3 regions of the Comamonas sp. Z3 genome follow, and region 3 is predicted to be linked to each of the others. Evidence: predicted binding sites of a transcription regulator. Region 3 holds the regulator's gene; each other region holds the start of a gene.
The links. The regulator FNR, encoded in region 3, switches genes on or off when oxygen is low (the NO sensors DNR and NnrR bind a similar motif). The targets are predictions, from matches to a motif close to TTGATNNNNATCAA.
Positions count from the first base shown of each region.

Region 1: a site for FNR is predicted at 2,308-2,321, ahead of cydD (thiol reductant ABC exporter subunit CydD). Genes of this name have one in related genera too.
Region 2: a site for FNR is predicted at 2,126-2,139, ahead of FSY59_RS03350 (OmpW family protein). Genes of this name have one in related genera too.

Region 1 covers NZ_VOQU01000008.1:981-5,115, reverse strand. Annotated here, with positions in the region: gene FSY59_RS21755 (amino acid ABC transporter ATP-binding/permease protein) at 1-478, opposite strand, end outside; gene cydD (thiol reductant ABC exporter subunit CydD) at 475-2,205, opposite strand; gene FSY59_RS21745 (nitronate monooxygenase family protein) at 2,448-3,404, opposite strand; gene FSY59_RS27765 (hypothetical protein) at 3,478-3,606, opposite strand; gene FSY59_RS21740 (ABC transporter substrate-binding protein) at 3,686-4,135, opposite strand, start outside.
Region 2 covers NZ_VOQU01000001.1:699,476-703,610, forward strand. Annotated here, with positions in the region: gene FSY59_RS03335 (VWA domain-containing protein) at 1-608, shown strand, start outside; gene FSY59_RS03340 (hypothetical protein) at 642-851, opposite strand; gene FSY59_RS03345 (DUF808 domain-containing protein) at 993-2,006, shown strand; gene FSY59_RS03350 (OmpW family protein) at 2,220-2,834, shown strand; gene egtD (L-histidine N(alpha)-methyltransferase) at 3,310-4,135, shown strand, end outside.
Region 3 covers NZ_VOQU01000001.1:829,164-833,298, reverse strand. Annotated here, with positions in the region: gene FSY59_RS03935 (sulfite exporter TauE/SafE family protein) at 1-554, opposite strand, end outside; gene hemN (oxygen-independent coproporphyrinogen III oxidase) at 558-1,940, opposite strand; gene fnr (fumarate/nitrate reduction transcriptional regulator Fnr) at 2,256-2,978, shown strand; gene FSY59_RS03920 (hypothetical protein) at 3,145-3,408, opposite strand; gene FSY59_RS03915 (FixH family protein) at 3,780-4,085, opposite strand.

The DNA.
Region 1 (4,135 bases), on a different contig from region 3:
CTGCCAGCAAGGCCGCGCCCAGCGCCGCTACGGCCGGCACCAGCAGGCGTAGATAGAGATTGTCCAGGGCGTCCACGTCGGAGGTCAGGCGCTGCAACAGCCTGACCGGGCGCTGCAGCAGCAGACGGGCGGCCTGTGGGCGAGCCCAGCTCAGAAACAGTCTCTGGCGCAGAGCGGCCAGCACGGCCAGCGTGGCATCGTGGGTCACCAGACGCTCTGCATAGCGGGCGCCGGTGCGGCCCACGGCCAGCAGGCGAATGCCCGCCGACGGCATGAACACATCGAACACCAAAGCGGTGGCCGGCACCAGACCGGCCACCGCCGTGGCCGTGATGAACCAGCCGGACAGGCCCAGCAAGGCCATGCCCATCAGCACCGTGAGCGCTGCCAGCGCGGCGCCGCCCAGCCAGAGCTTGCGCGGCGCCATCCGGCCCAGCAGCTTGAGCATCTCGCGCATTGAAATGGCTCGCGTCTTCATGACTGCGGCTCCTGCGCCCGCCGCAGCAGCGGCAGTTCGATCACGCGATCCATGGCCGCGGCCAGTTGCGCGTCGTGGGTGGCGACCAACATGGTGCGCCCCTTGGCCAGATGGCGCAGGGACTGCGTGATCTGGGCCGCTGTTTCGGGATCCAGATGGGCAGTAGGTTCATCGACCAGCAGCAATCCGGCCTCCGTCTGCGCAGCCATGCGCGCCAGGGCCAGCCTCACCACCTCGCCTCCGGAAAGCCCTGCACCGCCCTCGCCCAGGCTAGCGCCGGGGCGATGCGCCAGGGTCTCGTCGAGTGCCGCCTGCCGCTTGGCTTGGGCAATCTGCTCGGGCCCTACCGAGCTGCGCCCCAGCGCGATATTGCGTGCGACCGAACCGGCAAAGACATGCGGTAGCTGACCCAGCCAGGCCATGCGCCGACGCAGCTGCGTTGCGCTGCTGGCATCGAGCGCTTGCCGATTGAGTTCGATGCTGCCTTGCTGTACCGGCAAAAGGCCGGCAATCTGCGCAAGCAGCACGGACTTGCCACTGCCACTGGGACTCCACAGCGCCACATGTTCGCCAGCCTGTATGTGCAAGGACAGCGGCGCGAGGCTGGAGTCACTGCCCGGTGCCTGAACCTCGAGCCCGCAAACGCTTACGGACACAGGCCGCCCAGGCGATAGCCGTTCATTGGCCGAAGGTGCTTCGGCGGCATGCTGCGCCCCAACAATCCGCACGGACTGGGTCTGCATGCTCTGCAAGGTCTGCAGCGCTGCCTCGCCAGCCGCTCTGTCATGCCAGACGGCCGAGAGATCGCGCAAAGGCTCGAAGAAAGCCGGCGCCAGCAGCAACACGAACATGGCCTGACCCAGACCGAGCTTGTCGCCCCAGGCGCCAAAGTTCAGCGTGCCGAGCAGGTGAAAGCCTATATAGACGGCCACCATGGCCACGCCCAGTGCAGAGAAAAGCTCCAGCACCGCAGAAGACAGAAAGGCAATTCGCAGCACGCGCATGGTGCGAGCGCGCAGACCTTCGGCATGGTCACGCAGTCGCTGGCCTGTCAGATCCACGGCATGCAGAGCGCGCAGCGTGCTCAGACCGCGCAGGCGGTCCAGCAAGAAAGCGTTCATATGGCCCAGTTGCAGCATCTGCTCTTCGCTGGCCGCCTTGGCACGCCAGCCCACTATCGCCATGAAGAGCGGAATCAGCGGCGCGGCCACCATCAGAATCAGGGCCACCACCCAAGACTGCCAGGCCACGGTTGCCAGAATCACCAAAGGCAGCAGACGCACACGCCACATCGCACTCTGATAACGCGCCAGCCAGGGAACAATGGCTTCGGCCTGCTCGACCATGGCGCTGGCAGCCTGACCCGAGGCAGGGCGACTCTTGTCCAGCGGGGATGCCTGGGCCAGCGACTGCAGCACCAGAGCGCGCAGGCTGCTCAGTTGCATGCGCGCGGCACGGTTGGCCAGCAAGCCGCCATGACCTTCTGCCCAGGCACGCAACAGCCCCAGCATGAGCACACCCGCCGCCATGGGCCAGACGGCCGCCACGCCCTGCCCGTTGGCCATGAGCTGCACAGCCCAGGCCAGCAAGGCAGCCTGCGGCAGCCAGATCAGCCCGGCAAACACCTGCCATACCGCGCCCGCACTGGGGCGGCGGATGACGCTCGCCAGTGCGGTACGCGTCGCATCGGTCTGATTGTCGGCTGAGGAAGAAGGTGTTTGCTGCATTTCTTAATTTTCAGTATTTACTGAAATTAACGGAATACTACTCTTCTTTTGACAATCATCATGACTTGATATGCAAAAGCCAATTGCAGGACCAGGCCTACATTGATGTCCATCAACTTCGCGACAATTTATTAAGGGTTGACCCTTGTTTTAGTCGTGCTTGAGCAACATCAAACGAGCAAGTCGCCCATGAAAAACGGCGTCCGAAGACGCCGTTGGCACAGGAGAGTCGCAAACCTGTTTCAGGCTGCCAGCAAGCTGGCCTTGGCTTCGGCATATTCATGCTTGAGGCGGGCCACCAGCTCGGCCGTGGGCTGAACCTTGTCGACGGCGCCGATGCCCTGGCCACAACCCCAGATGTCCTTCCAGGCTTTTTGCGCACCTCCGCCAAAATTCATTTTGCTGGGGTCGGACTCGGGCAGGTTCTCCGGATCCAGACCGGCCGCACGAATCGAGGGTGCCAGATAGTTTCCATGCACGCCGGTGAAGAGATTGCTGTAGACCACATCATCGGAGTTGCCCTCGACAATCGCCTGCTTGTAGGCTTCCACGGCACGCGCCTCGTCGGTGGCGATGAAGGCCGAGCCGATATAGGCAAAGTCCGCACCCATCGCCTGGGCCGCGAGAACCGCTCCCCCCGTGGCAATCGAGCCGGACAAGGCCAGCGGGCCGTCAAACCATTGACGAATTTCCTGCACCAGGGCAAACGGACTCTTCACACCTGCATGGCCGCCTGCGCCGGCTGCCACGGCAATCAGGCCATCGGCACCTTTTTCAATGGCCTTGCGCGCAAACTTGTTGTTGATGATGTCGTGCAGCACCACGCCACCCCAGCTATGCACGGCCTGGTTCACATCCTCACGTGCACCCAGGCTGGTGATGATGATGGGCACTTTGTACTTGGCACAGACCTGCATGTCGTGCTCAAGACGGTCATTGCTCTTGTGCACGATCTGGTTGATGGCGAATGGTGCCGAAGGACGATCGGGATGAGCCTTGTCCCAGGCTGCCAAAGTCTCGGTGATCTCGGCCAGCCAGTCCTCCAGCTGCTCGGCTGGACGGGCGTTGAGCGAAGGCATGGAGCCGACGATGCCGGCCTTGCACTGCTCGATGACAAGCTTGGGATTGCTGATGATGAAAAGCGGCGAGCCGATGACAGGCAAAGCCAGCTTTTTAAGAACGGGTGGTAGCTTGGACATATGTTGTCTCCTTCTTCGTTTTGTATGTAAAAGGGCTGTAGCGCCTGTTCCAGATACGTTGACAGCTCTTATTTCAGAAGCAGTTCGATGAACGATCCACTTTTTGCACCCCTGTGCCGACAGCGGCCTCGTCCGACTGGCCAACGGCCAGTTTCGCCTGCCATTGCGCCACTTCCTGTCCCCTGGGCAACAGCTTCTGCATCTGTTTTGCACGGCGGATCATCGTGATGGAAGTGGCTGCAAAAAAGGCCTGAACGCGAAGCGTGTCAGGCCTTGGTTTCTTACTGCGTCACACGTCCTGCGGCGTTGACGATGGACAGGTCCACATATTTGGAACCCACTTGCCCAGACTTGAAGTTCACCCAGTAGCCGCCCAGGTCAAAAGACTCCAGTCCGCGCAGGGCGGCGCTCATCTTTTCAGGCGTTACCGGCTGGCTGCGACGCATGGCCTCCACGATGACCTTGGCATTCACATAGCCTTCCATCATGGCAAAGCTCACCGGCACGTCCAGCGACTTGCCGGCTGCAATCGTCGCATCGCGGAACTCCTTGTTGAGCTTGCCCGAGACCTTGTAAGGACTGGGCACTACCTGGGCGATCGACAGACCGCTCATGTACTCCACAGGCAGGCGCTTGGCCAACTGCTCGATATCCGCCTCGGCCGTGGCATAGATCTGGGCCGTACCGCCCTCCATGCGATAAGCCTCGACAAAGGCCGCAGTGGCGGGGCT
Region 2 (4,135 bases), 130 kb from region 3:
CCGAATACAAGACCATTGTTCCGGAGACGCTGATTGGCTATGGGCGCAAGGCGCGCCGCCCGCAGCGCGAGGTGATCCTGTGCATTGACCAGAGCGGCTCCATGGCCAACTCGGTGGTCTATTCCAGCATCTTTGGTGCGGTGATGGCCAGTCTGCCGGCGGTGGCCACCAAGCTGGTGGTGTTTGATACGGCCGTGGTCGACCTGACGGAAAAACTCGACGATCCCGTCGATGTGCTGTTTGGTGTGCAACTGGGCGGTGGCACAGATATCAATGGTGCGGTCGGCTATTGTCAGGGGCTGATCAGCGAGCCGCGCAACAGCATTCTGGTGCTGATCTCCGACCTCTACGAAGGCGGTGTGGAGTCGGGCCTGCTGCGCCGCGCCAACGAGCTGGTGGAAGCCGGCGTGCAGTTCATCACGCTGCTGGCGCTCAGCGACGAGGGAGCTCCGGCCTATGACGCGGAACTGGCGGCCAAGCTGGCGGCATTGGGCGTGCCCTCGTTTGCCTGCACCCCCGATGCCTTTCCGCAGCTCATGGCAGCGGCCATCCGCCGCGACGATGTGGCCGCCTGGGCGGCGACGCAGGGCTTCAAGACCAGCAAATAGGAAGACTGCCGGAAGAAGACTGCTTGTTGGGGCTCAGTCCGGCAGAACGACGCCGAGCTTGGCCAGCCTGGCGGCCATCACATCACGGCGGCGCGCGGCCTTGGCAGCGGTTTCGCTGACCGTTGCAATGGTTTTGGGGCCTTTGCCTGCAGCGGCCTTGACCAGTTCCGCCTTCTTGGCGGCCTCTGCGGCAAGTTTGCGGTAGCTGGCAATCAGTTCGGCATGGGCGATGGCTTGAGTCACAGGGTTTCCGTTCGATAAGGGCGCTCATTGTCGCTGCAAAGCCAGGGCCGTGGCGAACGCGCAGCTGATTGGCAATTTCCTGTCGCAATCTTGGCACGGTTTGCAGGCATGATGGCGATTTTGCAAACACCGGGAGAAACGATGGCAGGTGCCGGCCTTTTGATGTTGCTAGACGATATTGCTAGCTTGCTCGACGACGTGGCCTTGATGACCAAGACTGCGGCAGGCAAGAGCACGGCAATTCTGGACGATGTGGCTACCCAGACCAAGGTGGCGGTGCAGAAGACGGCCGGCGTGCTGGGCGACGATCTGGCACTCAATGCCGAGCAGGTCACGGGAGTGAAGGCCAACCGGGAGCTGCCCGTGGTCTGGGCTGTGGCCAAGGGCTCGCTGCTGAACAAGGCCATCTTGGTGCCCGCGGCGTTGTTGATCAGCGCCTTTGTGCCCTGGTTGATCACGCCCTTGCTGATGGTGGGGGGGGCGTTTCTCTGCTTTGAAGGCGTGGAGAAGATCCTGGAGCTGTTTCACAAGCATCAAAAGCATGATGTGCATGATGCCGTCGTCGATGCCGAGGAGGCCGTTCACAAGGGTGTGGCGCCCTCATCGGTGCGTGCCGCACGTGAAAAGCAGATGGACCCGATGGATTATGAAAAGCAGAAGGTCAAGGGCGCCGTGCGCACGGACTTCATTCTGTCGGCCGAAATCATGGCGATTGCGCTGGGCACCGTGGCGACCAAGCCCATTTGGGAGCAGGCGGCGGTGCTGATCGCCGTGGCTCTTGGCATCACCGTGTTCGTCTACGGACTGGTGGCCGGCATTGTGCGCATGGACGATGTGGGCGGCTGGCTGATGGACAGGAGCGGCAGCGTCGCCAAGGCAGCAGGCCGTGGTCTGATCGCCTTCACCCCCTGGCTGATGCGCGGGCTGTCGATTGTCGGCACTGCGGCCATGTTCCTCGTTGGCGGCAGCCTGCTGGTGCATGGCATCACGCCCGTCGAGCACTGGATACAGCAGGTGATTGCACCCATGGGCGGCGTGGCGGCAGCGCTGGGGCCGTTGCTGATACATGTGGTGGTGGGCGCCGCCATAGGCAGTGCCGTAGTCATCTGCGTGACGCTCTGGCACAAGCTGCGTCCGGCCAGGGCCGCACATTGATAACTCCAGGGTGCAGCTAGCACTGCGGGCGGCGCGGGGCTTTGCGCTGAATCAGGATATGGGGCTGGCGTGGCCGAAGGGCAACGCCGGCCTTTTTCTTTGGCATCTTGGTGTGCGGGTTGATGTGGGACAAAGCCGCAAACGAGTGGCTTTGTTTCAATCACTATCAAGGAAGGCAAACAAGCTTTCTGCCATCTCTTCAAGGAAAAGCCCATGAAAAAGACTCTGATCGCAATCGCCGCCGTTGCCAGCGCCCTGACTGCCGGTGCCGCTTTTGCACAATCCTCGTTTGACGGCACAAGCCCCTGGATGGTGCGTGCGCGTGCCGTGCATCTGGACAGCGACAACGGTGGCGCTGCTGGTGACGCAGGCGTCAGCATCAACAACAAGTGGATGCCCGAGCTGGATGTGTCTTACTTCTTCACGCCCAATATCGCTGCCGAGCTGATTCTGACCTTCCCCCAAAAGCATGATGTGCGCCTGAATGGCGACAAGATCGGCACGCTCAAGCATCTGCCTCCCACCTTGCTGGCGCAGTACCACTTCACCAACTTCGGCGCCTTCAAGCCTTATGTGGGTGCAGGCGTGAACTACACACGCTTCTCGAACGTGAGCATTCTCGACGGTGCCGTGACCGTGAAGAAGAACAGCTTCGGCGGTGCGCTGCAGATCGGCTTCGACTATGCGCTGGACAAGAACTGGTCGCTGAACTTTGACGTCAAGAAGGTCTATCTGGGCACCAAGGTGACCGGTGCAGGCGTGTTCCAGGACACCAAGTTCAAGGTTGACCCATGGCTGGTGGGCGTGGGCGTGGGCTATCGCTTCTGATAGCTTCACGGCAAAGAGTGTTCTCGTCGGTGGCCTTCTTCCCGCAGGCGAGGCACGCACCACAGGCTCTGTGGTGCAACGGGGTCAATGGGCCGGCATGGCCCGGAGGCTCCGGAGGCTAGGGTGTATGTTTGATCGGTATTCCGCCAGTGCGGGATACCGATTTTTTTTGGTGAGTTCCAGGATCAGTATTGGCTTTGTCAGCATTGCTGCATGCACATGCAGTAAAAGTATCGCTGGCTTCAGTCCTACTTGCGCCTGTTGTCGACAGCGCTAGGCTTTAGGACCCAAAGCAGTCTTGGCAGTGATGGCGCGGGCAATGGCTGTATCGCGCGATCGGCTCATCAGGAGAATCAGCATGCGCGCGATACCGGACAGGCAGGCAGCATCCATCGAGTCTTTGTCTCGCGCAGGGCGCATTCCATTGCCTCTGGCCTCCATGCTCAAGGCTGCAGAGCCTTGCACAGCCCCGCAGATGCCACTGTGTGAAGAGCTGGCACAAGGGCTGATGCAGCGGCAGGCACAGATTTCCCCCAAATTCCTGTATGACGCGCGCGGCTGCGCCCTGTTCGAGCAGATAACCGAGCTACCCGAGTACTACCCCACAAGAACCGAGGCTGCCATCATGGCCCGGTACGACCTGCAGATCGCCCAGGCCATGGCAGGCTGCCAGGTGCTGATAGAGCTGGGCGCGGGCAATTGCGAAAAGGTGCGACGCCTGTGCCGCAGCGTGGGGCCGCAGCAATTTCTGGGGGTGGATATTGCGGTCGAGTTCCTGCAGGCCGCGGTGGCCAGACTGGAGCAGGACTTTCCTCGACTGAGGGCGAGTGCGGTTGCGGCGGATTTCACGGGGGACTGGCATTTGCCGCCGGGCGTGCCGAAGGCGCGGCGTGAGCTGTTCTATCCGGGCTCCTCGATCGGCAACTTCGATACCCAGCAGGCGCTGCATATGCTGCGCCACATGCATTCGCTGGTTGCGGGCGACGGCGGGCTGCTGATCGGTATCGACCTACCCAAACCGGTTCCGGTCTTGCTGGCTGCCTACGATGATGAACAGGGCGTTACCGCCGAGTTCAACCTGAATGTGCTCAATCATGCAAACCGTCTGCTGGGCAGTGATTTCAATCTTCGGGACTGGGCGCACGAGGCGCGCTTCGACAGCCGGAACTCTCGCATAGAGATGCATTTGCGCGCCCGTTGCCCCGTCATGGTGTGCTGGCCTCAAGGTGTGCGCCACTTTGCCCAGGGCGAGACCATCCACACGGAGAGCAGCTACAAATACCCTCTGTCTGATTTTCTCT
Region 3 (4,135 bases):
CACGCTGCGCCGCCAATGGCAAACGCTGCCATTGACAGAGCACCTTGCCAGACTCCGCCACTCAGCGCGGCCACCAGCACTGCCGAATACAGCAAGCCGCAAGGCATCAGGGCCCAGGCAAAGCCTGCGGCCAGACTCCCTCCCGGGGCGACGACCCAGGGCTGGACCCTGGCCCAGACAGAGCGCCCCGCCTGCTCCAGCCATACCGGCTGCCGCGCCTGCACCAGCATGGCCAGACCCCAGGCCATGACCGCGACATGCATCAGCGTCCACAACTTCTGCAAGGCCGTTGTCTGGCTGGTCAGCCAGGCCAGACTCTCCATCGCCACGGCCGCAACCCCGCCCAGCAGGGCATAGCCGGCAATGCGTCCCAGATGAAACAGGCTGGTGCGCAGCCATTGGCGTTTTTGCAGGCCGTGCAAGGCGATGACCTGGCCATCGCTGACAGGCCTTGCCCCTGTAACTACACTGCAGGGCGCAGCGCACATCACAAGACAATGGGGCCCACCCACGAGCCCCATGATCAAAGCAGTCCAGACCAGCGAAAACAACATGCGCTAGATGATGCGCGAAAAGCGCGCTCGGTTTCGGTCGGCCTGCAAATATCGATCAAACAGCATGGCTACTCCGCGCACAAAAAACCACCCCAGGCCCGTGACCTTGAAGCCCTCGTCGGATAGCTGAACCAGGCCATTGCGCTGCATTTCCGCCAGCGCTGCCAACTCCCGAGCAAAGTACTCGCGGAAATTGATCAGCCAGGCCTGCTCCATCGGCTCGTACAGGACGGAGCCCTGACACATGATGGCCATGATGATGGCTCTGCGCACCAGATCGTCACGCGAGAGCGCCAGTCCGCGCTGCACGGGCAGCATGCCGCCATCAATGGCGTCGTAATACTCTTCCAGGGTCTTGACGTTCTGGCTGTAGGTGGCCCCCACCTTGCCGATGGCCGATACGCCCAGTGCAATCAGGTCGCAATCGGGCTGGGTGCTGTAGCCCTGGAAGTTGCGATGCAGGCGCCCCTGACGCTTGGCGATGGCCAGAGAGTCGTCGGGCAGTGCAAAGTGATCCATGCCGACATAGACATAGCCACCATTCATGAATGCATCAATTGCGCCGGAGAGCATGTTCAGCTTCTCCTGTCCCATGGGCAAGTCAGCCGATGCAATACGCCTTTGCGGCTTGAAGCGCTCGGGCAGATGCGCATAGGCATACAGAGCAATACGGTCGGGACGCAACTCATTGACCTGGGCCAGCGTTCGCGCAAAAGACTCGGATGTCTGCTTGGGCAGGCCGTAGATCAGGTCCACATTGATGGAGACAAAACCCAGACGGCGGGCCTCGGCCACCAGCTCAAAGACTTGCTCGGCTGGCTGCTCCCGGTGCACCGCTTTCTGCACCGCAGGGTCAAAATCCTGCACGCCAAAGCTCAGGCGATTGAAGCCCATGTCCTTGAGTGTCTTCAACCTCTCGTTGCTCACGGTACGCGGATCGACCTCGATGGAATACTCGCCGGCCGGATCGAGCTTGAAATGCTCACGCATCAGAAGCATCAACTGCTGCAGCTCGGCATCGCTGAAGAAGGTCGGCGTGCCGCCTCCCAGATGCAGCTGGCTTACCAGCTGGCCTTTGCCGCAATGCTCGGTATGCATGGCCAGTTCACGGCCCAGATAATCCAGATACTCGGCAGCCTTTTCATGATGCTTGGTCACGATCTTGTTGCAGGCGCAGTAATAGCAAAGCGACTCGCAAAACGGCACATGCACATAAACGGACAAGGGCAAGGCGCGTGAACCCGAATGCGTCTTGCGCTGTTTCAGCGCCAAGATGTAGTCGTCTGCACCAAAAGCCTCAACAAAACGGTCGGCTGTTGGGAATGATGTGTAGCGTGGGCCAGGAATATCAAAGCGGCTCAGCAACTCGGGCGTGACTGCGGTCATAACTGAAAGTTAGGGTGCGCCCACACTCCACATTGAGCAGATTTCAAAGGGAATCAGACCCTGGAAATCATGCCCATAATGGGCAGATTTCAAAGGAAATCAAATCCTGGAAATCATGCCCATAATGGGCAGAAGCACATGTTTTTGAATGAATGCAAACAATGTGCACCAAGGCAATCCAGCTGTCCTTGATGAATATCAAGAGAGCGCCATGCAAGTACTGCGACAATTTGATCCAACTCATCACTAACTACGAGGTCAATGATCGGCGCGACTCTCCAGTCCAAGTCTGTCTGTGCCGTTGCTGAAAAGCCCATGAATCTTCAGACCATCAAAGCATCCTGCTCCAACTGCAATCTGCGTGAACTGTGCATGCCCATGGGCCTGGACGATGAACAAATGGAGCGCATTGACGAAATTGTGGCCACGCGCCGCAAGGTCAAACGGGGCGGGCTGCTGTTTCGCAACGGCGAGGAGTTCACCTCGCTGTACGCCATTCGCACCGGCTTCTTCAAGACCAGCGTGGCCACCGAAGACGGTCGCGACCAGGTCACGGGCTTTCAGATGGCCGGCGAGATCATCGGTCTGGACGGTATCGTCAACGACCACCACACCTGCGATGCCGTGGCGCTGGAAGATGCCGAAGTCTGCATCATGCCTTTCGACAAGCTCGAGCAGCTCTCGCGCGAAGTCACGGCACTGCAAAATCATGTGCACAAGGTCATGAGCCGCGAAATCGTGCGCGAGCATGGCGTGATGCTGCTGCTGGGCAGCATGCGCGCCGAAGAACGCCTGGCGGCCTTTGTGCTGAACCTGGTGCAGCGCCTGTCCGCACGCGGCTTTTCGAAGTCGGAGCTGGTGTTGCGCATGACGCGTGAAGAAATCGGCAGCTATCTGGGGCTCAAGCTGGAGACCGTGAGTCGCACCTTCTCCAAGTTCGCCGAGGAAGGCATCATCGAAGTCAGACAGCGCCATCTGCGCATTCTGGATACCGAGGCGCTCAGGCGCATCGTCAACAGCCAGCAATGCCAGGACTGAGTTCAACAGCAGCCTTCAAGAAAAAGCCCGCAGACAGCGGGCTTTTTTGATGGCGGCGAATGCCTGCCAGGAGTTGCCGCCGCCGAGGCCGCCGGCACAGCGAGCGGCCAGCCCCTGCATCCAAGGCCGCCACCTGCCCCGAAACTACGGTCCTGTGCGCAGCGCCTTATTCGACCAGGGGCTCGGAGACTACTCCCTGGTTCAGATCGCTGGCCGAACGCCCCAGCATGACGGTCATCAGTCCGCTGAGCACGGTGACCGCCCAGAAGGCAAAAAAGGCCAGCGTGTAAATGGCATTGCGCGACCATTCCAGAGGCGAGCCCAGCCAGTGCATGTCCAGCGGATCCACAAAGGCAAATACCACCATTTCCATGATTGCCGCAGCCAGAAAAGCCGGCCAGACAATCCACATCCAGCGTCGAGCATCCATCGCGATTCTCCTTGGCCTGTGGGTTTGAACCCATTTTGCACAATTGCCATGACCTTCCCAGCCGTACCAAGGGCATGCACTCAGATGGGAAACCCTGGACCGCTATTATTTAAAGAGCTTGCAGCGCTTTATTTGTATCGATTCAAGGACTATATCTATCTGAAATAGTCCTGATAAAGCGCTATGCGCTCCTTTTATTGAATACCAGCCGGAGATCCTTTGCCGGTTTCTGAGCACTGCAGAGACCCGCCCGACTCTGCGGTCGACCAGGACATAGAGCGCCGCCGCGACCGGCCGAGCTACAGAAAAGTCTGCAACCAGGGCCGCAAAAAAGGCCGCGGAAGCGGCCTTGGGATGCGTTGAAATCTCGGTCAGCGATCCAGCGGATGGTCCTTGGCCGGCGTCGCGGCATGGTTGCGCCCCGTCACTGCCGGCGCCAGGCTTTTTTCACTCTCGGTGAGGCGCTGGTTGATTTCAATGCCGTGACGGTAGTAGTCGGGGTCAATCACGGGATCCGGCTTGCTCATGGCGATATAGGCGGTCACGATGCCCGCGACCACCACCACGGCGGGACCGGCGATGACGAGCCAGACATGGGCAAACTTCCACCAGGGCTTGCCGTCCTCGGGGTGGATGATCTTGGCCTTTTGCGGGGCCTTGGCTTGTGCTGCCGACATGGTGAAACCTCTTTTCAGAAATCTGGGCGCCCAATTGCAAACCTGCAATC